DNA from 3 places in the Staphylococcus sp. MZ3 genome. Region 1 is predicted to be linked to each of the others. Evidence: predicted binding sites of a transcription regulator. Region 1 holds the regulator's gene; each other region holds the start of a gene.
What was found. Region 1 encodes Rex, which represses fermentation and respiration genes when NADH is low (regulators of the CRP and FNR family bind a similar motif). Its sites were predicted from a motif close to TTGTGAAATATTTCACAA; they were not measured.

Region 1 (3,298 bases):
CTTACGTCTACTTTTTGCCATTCCACTTGTTGAAGCACGGGTAATATTTTTCTCAACAAAAGTTTCTAATCGTTTTATTTCTGCTTGTTGACTTTCATATTCTTGCATTCGTTTTTGATAATATAAATCCCGTTGCTGTATAAATTCCTCGTAATTACCAACATAGCGTTTGACATCACCTAAAGCCACATCATAAATTTGAGTAACTATTTTATCTAAAAAGTAACGATCATGGCTGATGATGACGATTGCACCTTTAAAATAACGTAGATAATCTTCAAGCCACTTTGTCGTTTCTAAATCTAAGTGGTTAGTAGGTTCATCTAAAAGTAATAAATCAGGTTCGTTTAATAGCATTTGAGCTAAAGATAAACGTGTTTTTTGGCCACCGCTAAAATCATTGATAGGTTTATTGAAATCTTCTTCACTAAAATTTAACCCGTGAAGTACTGTTTTAATTTTACTTTCATATTGATACCCTTCTAATTGTTCAAATTGATTCGATAAAGATTCATAACGGGACATATGTGTTTTATATGTATCACTATCGTAATCATTTGCATGTTTTGATAACCAATCTGTTTCTTCTTTGATTAAGCTTTCCATTCGTTTAATATGTTCAAATGGTTTTGACATTTCTTCAAAAACTGTTGCATTAGAATTTAAAGTCATTTGTTGAGTTAAATAACCTAGTTTTAAGTTTTTAATTTTTGACACATTTCCAGAATCATAGTTTTCTACGCCAGCTATAATTTTCATCAATGTTGATTTACCGGCGCCATTTCTTCCTACGATACCAATTCGTTCACCAGTTTTTACTTCAAAATCAACATCAGTAAATATATCTTCACCATCGAACGATTTTGATATATGATTGAGTTGTAAAAGTATCATTCGATCTTCACCTTTCGTCTTTCTCAAATTTTATTAACTTATGAAAAAAGTCGTAATTATTACATTAATAACCATTTTACAGTATAAAACGCCGTCTTGAAACTAAGATATTTATTTTTAAAATTCAATAATGTATAATATTTAGGTATTCATTGTAATCAATTATTTGTTTTTTAATAATCTAACAATTACGCTCTAACTCGTTTGAATACATAGATATAATTCATTCAAACACGAAGGAGGAAATAGCGAATGAGTGACCAAGTTAAAATTCCTCGAGCAACTTTAAAACGTTTGCCGTTATATTATAGATTTGTCAGTTCATTAAAATCTAAAGGTATAGATCGTGTAAATTCAAAAGCGATTAGCGATGCGTTACAAATTGACTCGGCAACAATTCGTCGTGACTTTTCATATTTTGGCGAATTAGGTAAAAAAGGGTACGGATATAATATAGATAGTTTATTGGATTTCTTTAAATCTGAACTAAGCGAGAGTGACATGATCAAAATCGCAATTGTCGGAGTTGGGAACCTAGGGAAAGCTTTGCTCACATATAACTTTTCAATACATGACGATATGACGATTACAGAAGCGTTTGACGTAAAAGAAGATGTTATTGGCCAGAAAATAGGGAACGTTATTGTTAAAGATAACGATGAATTAATAACAACATTGAAGAAGGAAGAAATAGATGTTGTGATTCTAACTACACCAGAAAGAGTTGCACAGAAAGTTGCAGATGAACTCGTCCAAGCTGGTGTGAAAGGTATTTTAAACTTCACTCCTGGTAGAATTAATACGCCTTCAGATGTGCAAGTACATCAAATTGACTTAGGTATAGAATTACAGTCGTTATTATTCTTTATGAAAAATTACAGTGAATAAATGTGATGTTAGCTTTGAATGATTAACCTTGTTATATCTTTAATTAATTATAGAACAGTCTGGGACTAAGTATGTCTCAGGCTTTTTCTGTTATGTTTGAAAATGAAAGGAAAAACTGTTGTGTTGATAAATATAGTATAGGTTAATAAATTAACACGTAGAGATATAATGATGAATCGTAATTAATCGCCTTCCTTATATGAATATAATATAAATATCAAAAATATTGTGTATAAGGTTGAAAACAAGAAAATCATCACCTATAATACATACTAAACTTATCGGAAATGAGAGGTTAGGATTATGTGGATGATTTTTAGTGGCTTAATTGTCGGGGGACTCTTAGGTTTTGTCATGCAAAGAACAAGATTTTGTTTAACAGGTGGCTTTCGAGATATGTATGTGCAAAAGAATAATAAGATGTTCTATGCATTATTAATCGCTATTACTATTCAAAGTATAGGATTATTGATTTTGACGGCAACAGATATTTTACAAATTCCTGCACATAGTTTTCCAATATTGGGAACAATTATAGGTTCTTTTATTTTTGGAATTGGAATAGTATTGGCTGGAGGATGTGCAACAGGTACTTGGTATCGCGCTGGTGAAGGGCTAATTGGTAGTTGGATTGCATTAGTATTATATGCTGTTACTGCAGCAATCACTAAAACAGGGATTTTAAAGCAAGTAATGGATAAAATTAATCAACCAACGAATGTAAATAGTGATATGTCTCAAACAACTGGCATTCCGTTTTGGGGATTAGTCGTTATATTAACTATAATCACCATTTTTCTAGTTGTAAGAACACTCAATAATAAGAAAGTTCGAGTTGCTGTTCCAAAACTAAAGCAACGTTATACAGGTATTAGATATTACCTTTTCGAAAAACGATACCATCCATTTATTGCAGCAATTGTAATTGGACTTATCGCACTCTTAGCTTGGCCAATGAGTGCATCAACTGGAAGAAATGACGGTTTAGGTATAACAACGCCATCAGCAAATTTAGTACACTTTTTGATTACAGGTGAAACTAAATTTATTGATTGGGGTGTCTTTTTAGTTCTAGGAATTTTCATTGGTTCATATATTGCAGCTAGAGGATCAAGAGAATTTAAATGGCGATTGCCAGATAAGATTACAATACGAAACAGTGCTATTGGTGGCATATGTATGGGATTTGGTGCGTCAGTTGCTGGTGGTTGTTCTATCGGTAACGGTTTGGTTGAAACAGCAACGATGACTTGGCAAGGATGGATTGCGCTAGCATCAATGATAGTTGGTGTATGGACAATGAGTCATTTTATCTTTGTTCGTCCAATGAAAAAAGTACAACAACAATCTGCAAAGGTTAAACAGCAAACGCAAATAGTATAGAAGATTATTATGCAAATGATGTTGATCAAATAAAAGTGATTGGAAAAGGAGAAATAATTATGATACACGAATTAGGTACAGTAGGAATGGTATGTCCATTTCCGTTAATTGAAGCGCAAAAGAAAATGGCAAC
Region 2 (3,298 bases), 570 kb from region 1:
TCTGGTGTAAAAAATCCAACAATGGCACCACGAATATCTTGTCTTTTTTCCTCAGGTTGTCTGCGTGCTGAATCAATCAAACGTGTATATGGCGGTTGCTGAGCAGGCATCATTCGTACATGCATATGTTTAAATGTGCCATAAATTTTAACAGCCGAAAATAAATTCTCACTTAACATTTCATTTTTAATTTGTGCGAATACATCATCTTGTGATAATTGTTGCAATGAAAATGTCTTACTCGCTTTAAAATTAGTAATCGATGCATACGGTACTTTCTCATCGCCTTTTAATTCTATAAATTCTTTATGCTCGTTAGCATGATATGCCTTCCCGTCTAAAAATATTACTTCGCCATCAGACCCTGTTAACGTTGCAATCCCTAAATTTCCATGTTCTAACAATTCATTAATTGTAGCTGTTCCTTCTAGTAAGCCAGCCATTAACGTACCTAATGTACCATGTTGATACAAGACATTCGTCATTCCAAAACCATCTCCCTATAGTTATTCCTCGTTGTCATGCTCTACTTCGTGCTTAATGCAGAACTACTTTCCTTTATACTCAATGACGCCTCGGCATTTCGATTCATGTCACTAAATTTTCACGAGTCATAATACTTTATTCAATTATTATTTTACGCAAAAGTTTTGCCTCTATCAATGCTTGCTAAAAAAATGGACCTATCAGTGCCACATGTTACTGCAACACTAATAGATCCTCTTACCATTAATATATTTCTAATTAATACTTAAAATAGGCTTAGTCTTCTAATAAATATTTAATTGAATCAAATGTATCTTCTAATGTTTTAACAGATTTATCGAACAACGCTTGTTCTTCGGCACTTAATGGCATTTCATAAATTTTAACTGCGCCATGTTGGTTAACTAATGTTGGTACACCTAGGTAAACGCCTTTGTGACCACCATATTGACCATCTAATTGTATAGAAACATTTAAGACATTATTTTCATTATTTAAAATGGCTTTTGAAATGCGCATCAATGCTAATGCAATACCATAGTATGTTGACCCTTTAGCTTGGATAATTTCATAAGCAGCGTCACGTGTATTTACATAAATTTCTTCCGCTTTAGCTTCGCTACCAGTTTGTTCTTTTAATGTGTCATATACTGAAATACCTGCTACATTTGCTTGTGACCAAACTGCAAGTTCAGTATCACCATGCTCACCAATAATACTAGCGTCAACACTTGAAGGTGCAACACCAAGTTCTTGGCTAATTAAATATTGTAAACGTGCACTGTCCAATACAGTACCTGAACCGATAACACGCTCTGCTGGCAATCCAGTATATTCTTTTACAAATCTTGTTAAAATGTCTACAGGGTTTGCCGCGATTAAGAAATATCCATCAAAGCCGCTATCCATTACACTCTTAACAATGCTCTTCATAATCTTAGTATTTTTTTCAACTAATTGTAAACGTGTTTCACCTGGCTTTTGAGGTGCACCAGCTGTAATAACAACTAAATCTGCATCTTTACAGTCTTCGTATTCACCTGCTTTCACATCAACTGGTGAAGGACTGTGGACTGTACCATGGTTTAAATCTTGAACATCTGCTTTTACTTTGTCTTTTGCAATGTCAATAATTACAAATTCATCAGCAACACCTTGCGTAACCATTGCAAAGGCATAGCTTGATCCTACAGATCCATCTCCGATTAATACAACCTTTTTACCAAATGTTTTCATAATTATGTCTCCTAACCTAATTGAATTTATTTTACACGTGACTACACGTAAAAATATCTATACTGAAATTAAAGATTAACAATTTTATTTTATTATAATATTATGCTACCAAATTACAAACATAAAACTGAGATGTAAGCGGAGTCAAATTACACTCTAACGCCAATAAATATTGATATCTCAAGCTTTAGCACGTAATTTGAAATTTGTGACAATTTTTAGCATTCTAAAATTGCGTAATGACGCTATTTAAAGGCTTTAACAAACTATTGAGCTTTCTATTTTTTTCATTTTAAAAAGGATGGCTATCCGATTTAAATGACTTACTATATAACCTCCTATTTTCCGCCTTACCCTCATCATATTTGATGCATCTTTTTATAGTCAAAAAATTACATTTCATACAAACTAACCAATCAGACATAAACATGAAATTGATTTTAAAAATATAATGCGCAAAATTGTTAGAAAATTAGCAAAAAATAGTACTTATTCATTTAATATCTGTTATAATCAGTTTTATCATTTAAAAAATCTATGGATGTTATCAAGACAAGTCATTAATACGTAACATAAAGTTGTGATTTTTCAGAATTTTTAGACAAAATATTGATTATTTGTGCTATGATATAACATATTAAAAAACACCGTATAGAATTGTTTATGAATGTTTGGGAGGAAAGTTTATGGGAAGTTTTTTCAATAAAATAGCACGAAAAGAGGATCCGGCTATCTATCAAAATAAAGATGGTCATTTAAAGCGTACACTTCGGGTGCGTGATTTCTTAGCTTTAGGTGTAGGAACAATTGTATCGACATCTATCTTTACGCTACCTGGCATTGTTGCTGCAGAACATGCAGGACCGGCCGTTGCGTTATCATTCTTACTCGCTGCTATTGTTGCTGGTTTAGTTGCATTTACTTATGCAGAAATGGCTGCCGCTATGCCATTTGCAGGTTCAGCCTATTCTTGGGTCAATGTATTATTTGGTGAATTTTTTGGATGGGTTGCCGGTTGGGCTCTATTAGCTGAATATTTTATCGCCGTAGCCTTTGTTGCATCAGGATTCTCAGCGAATTTACGCGGACTTGTGAAACCAATTGGCATCGAATTACCTGCAGCATTATCAAATCCATTTGGTACGAATGGCGGTTTTATCGATATTATTGCTGCTATCGTTATTTTATTAACTGCATTATTACTATCACGTGGTATGTCAGAAGCAGCACGTATGGAAAACATTTTAGTTATTTTAAAAGTATTAGCTATTATTTTATTTGTAATCGTAGGTTTAACAGCAATAAATGTTAGTAACTATGTGCCATTTATTCCAGAACACAAAGTAACTGCTACAGGTGACTTTGGTGGATGGCAAGGCATATATGCTGGTGTTTCAATGATTTTCTTAGCGTATATCGGTTTCGATTCTATCGCAGCAAACTCAGCAGAAGCACTTGACCCTCAAAAGACAATGCCTAGAGGTATTCTTGGTTCTTTAAGTGTTGCTATCGTATTATTTATTGCTGTAGCACTTGTGTTAGTTGGTATGTTCCATTACTCACAATACGCAAACAA
Region 3 (3,298 bases), 940 kb from region 1:
TTAAGCATATATGTACTATTTTTGAATTTAAGCTGATGCGTTGAAAATAAATACATATTTTTAGTGTTTAAATGTTCATAATTATTGGTTATAAACTGATTTGGTCCAGATAATTCATAATAAAGTGTTGCGGGCTGTTGGTGTATTAATTTTAATAATTCACGTTTTGTAGCGGTCACATCATGATGATTTGTTAAATCGAGCTCTTGAAACGAATTATTATGCTGTGTAATAAATGTCTGAATCTGCTTTTCAGTGTGATGTAAAGATGACTGACTTTCATCAACATGTTGATGAATCGTACGATGCTCAATCCAAATATAGATGGCATAGAAGCTTACTAGTCCAATAATAATGACTAAAAATACTGGAAAAATAGTAGACGCAAATAACGATCGTCTCAACTGATGTCTATAAGGTTTGTATGCCGTCATTGAATCATCTCCAAAAATTTATGATGCGGAATGTCCGGTAATTTAGATTTCGGTATTAAAGGTATGTTCTTAAGATTTTCGATAGACTGATCGCTTTGTTCACTAACATCTTTTCGAATTGACTTGGCATCGAACTCTGCAACTAATCGTTGTTGTACTGAGCGGCTTGTTAAATATTGCACTAACTTTTTACGCTTAGGATGAGGGTGTGCATTTTTAACTAAAGCAATACCATCAACATTTAACATTGTTCCTTCAATTGGATAAACGATTGATACAGGATAACCTTTGTTTTTCCATGTGCGTGCATCTTGTTCGTAGCTTAGACCTGCGTAATATTTACCTTTTGCAACATCTTCAATGACTTTAGACGTCTTTGACAGTTGCATCGCATGGTTTTGGAATTGATGCACATCACTTACTCGATGATGCATGCTATAAATAGCGCGCATATGTTGATAGCCTGTCGTTGTTGTATTTGGATTTGAGTACGCAATTTTACCTTTAAGTATAGGTTGTAATAAATCTTGATAACCTCGAATCTTAATATCTCCTTGTAAATCTGAATTCACTACTATAACTGTTGGCATTAATAGAAAACTAGTAACATATTTATTGTTCGAGCGATAATCCTCTAATTGCTGTGTTACAGATGTATCTTGATAGGGAACAAAATCTTCTGGATGATCAATTGTTTCTGATAACACACCACCCATAAAGACGTCACCACGCTCCGAAAAATCTTCGTTATGCAAGTTTGAAAGCAGTACTTGAGTAGATCCATGTTTGATTTCAATTTTGACATGCTCTTGTTTTTCAAATTCATTTAAAATTGGACGAATCAAGTTTGATTGATACGGAGAATAAACTGTTAATACATTTTTATCTGATTCAGAGTGACGCGTATTAGCGCATGCTGATAAAAAAATGAGAAATAATAGCAAGATATAAATTTTTGATTTCATGATATCCCATCAATTCTATGTATATTTTAATACAATAATTTTAGCAATAAATGACGCATAAGTAATGTTAAATATTTAGAAATGTTTAAAGATGACTTGTTAAGACGTTGCAAATGTTGTGATAGCACATAATTTTTGTTTGTCAAGATGACTTACCGAGGTTGTAAAATCAAACTGTTATATTTTATTTGTAGCTGTTATATAAAAATTGGCAAGATATTGAACGGTTCAAAAGTGAATTTTTACGTCAATAAAAGTATTTAATCCAGTCTCTTCATATATAAAAGTAAATCTTTCTAAGTGTTGATTTAACGCTTATCAACAATCATTTTTTATAAACAAATATATACTCCTAAATTAACTTTTAAAGCAATGAAAATAGTGAACATTATAACTGTTGTGTAACAGAATGCAATTAGCATATTACTGTTACACAAATTAGTACAGTTTCTATTTTTTGACATACATTTGATGAAAATTGTACATAATTTATGTGAAAAAAATCACAACAAACATGCTACAATGACTATGAAAACGTTAACATAGCATTTCAAATTCACAACATTATACAGATGGAGGCGTTTAGTATGTTAGAAACAAATAAAAATCATGCAACAGCTTGGCAAGGATTTAAAAATGGAAGATGGAACAGACACGTAGATGTAAGAGAGTTTATCCAATTAAACTACACTCTTTATGAAGGTAATGATTCATTTTTAGCAGGACCAACAGAAGCAACTTCTAAACTTTGGGAACAAGTAATGCAGTTATCGAAAGAAGAACGTGAACGTGGCGGCATGTGGGATATGGACACGAAAGTAGCTTCAACAATCACATCTCATGATGCTGGTTATTTAGACAAAGATTTAGAAACAATTGTAGGTGTACAAACTGAAAAGCCATTCAAACGTTCAATGCAACCATTCGGTGGTATTCGTATGGCGAAAGCAGCTTGTGAAGCTTACGGTTACGAATTAGACGAAGAAACTGAAAAAATCTTTACAGATTATCGTAAAACACATAACCAAGGTGTATTCGATGCATATTCTAGAGAAATGTTGAACTGCCGTAAAGCAGGTGTAATCACTGGTTTACCTGATGCATACGGACGTGGACGTATTATCGGTGACTATCGTCGTGTAGCTTTATATGGTGTAGATTTCTTAATGGAAGAAAAAATGCACGACTTCAACACGATGTCTACAGAAATGTCAGAAGATGTAATTCGTTTACGTGAAGAATTATCAGAACAATATCGTGCATTAAAAGAATTAAAAGAACTTGGACAAAAATATGGTTTTGATTTAAGCCGTCCAGCAGAAAACTTCAAAGAAGCAGTTCAATGGTTATACTTAGCATACCTTGCTGCAATTAAAGAACAAAACGGTGCAGCAATGAGTTTAGGTCGTACATCAACATTCTTAGATATCTATGCTGAACGTGACCTTAAAGCAGGCGTTATTACTGAAAGCGAAGTTCAAGAAATTATTGACCACTTCATCATGAAATTACGTATTGTTAAATTTGCTCGTACACCTGATTACAATGAATTATTCTCTGGAGACCCAACTTGGGTAACTGAATCTATCGGTGGTGTAGGTATTGACGGACGTCCACTTGTTACGAAAAACTCATTCCGTTTCTTACACTCATTAGATAACTTAGGTCCAGCACCAGAACCAAACTTAACAGTATTATGGTCAGTACGTTTACCTGACAACTTCAAAACATACTGTGCAAAAATGAGTATTAAAACAAGTTCTATCCAATATGAAAATGATGACATTATGCGTGAAAGCTATGGCGATGACTATGGTATCGCATGTTGTGTATCAGCGATGACAATTGGTAAACAAATGCAATTCTTCGGTGCACGTGCGAACTTAGCTAAAACATTAC

Region 2: a site for Rex is predicted at 1,920-1,937, ahead of KI230_RS13115 (L-lactate dehydrogenase). Genes of this name have one in related genera too.
Region 3: a site for Rex is predicted at 1,891-1,908, ahead of pflB (formate C-acetyltransferase). Genes of this name have one in related genera too.

The regions. Positions count from the first base shown of each region.
Region 1 is NZ_CP076026.1:2,088,145-2,091,442, reverse strand. Features, by position in the region: gene KI230_RS10230 (ABC-F family ATP-binding cassette domain-containing protein) at 1-894, opposite strand, end outside; gene KI230_RS10225 (redox-sensing transcriptional repressor Rex) at 1,147-1,782, shown strand; gene KI230_RS10220 (YeeE/YedE family protein) at 2,086-3,165, shown strand; gene KI230_RS10215 (sulfurtransferase TusA family protein) at 3,225-3,298, shown strand, end outside.
Region 2 is NZ_CP076026.1:2,659,227-2,662,524, forward strand. Features, by position in the region: gene budA (acetolactate decarboxylase) at 1-485, opposite strand, end outside; gene KI230_RS13115 (L-lactate dehydrogenase) at 763-1,722, opposite strand; gene KI230_RS13120 (APC family permease) at 2,409-3,298, shown strand, end outside.
Region 3 is NZ_CP076026.1:231,846-235,143, forward strand. Features, by position in the region: gene hptS (hexose phosphate transport sensor histidine kinase HptS) at 1-434, opposite strand, end outside; gene hptA (hexose phosphate-binding lipoprotein HptA) at 431-1,399, opposite strand; gene pflB (formate C-acetyltransferase) at 1,987-3,298, shown strand, end outside.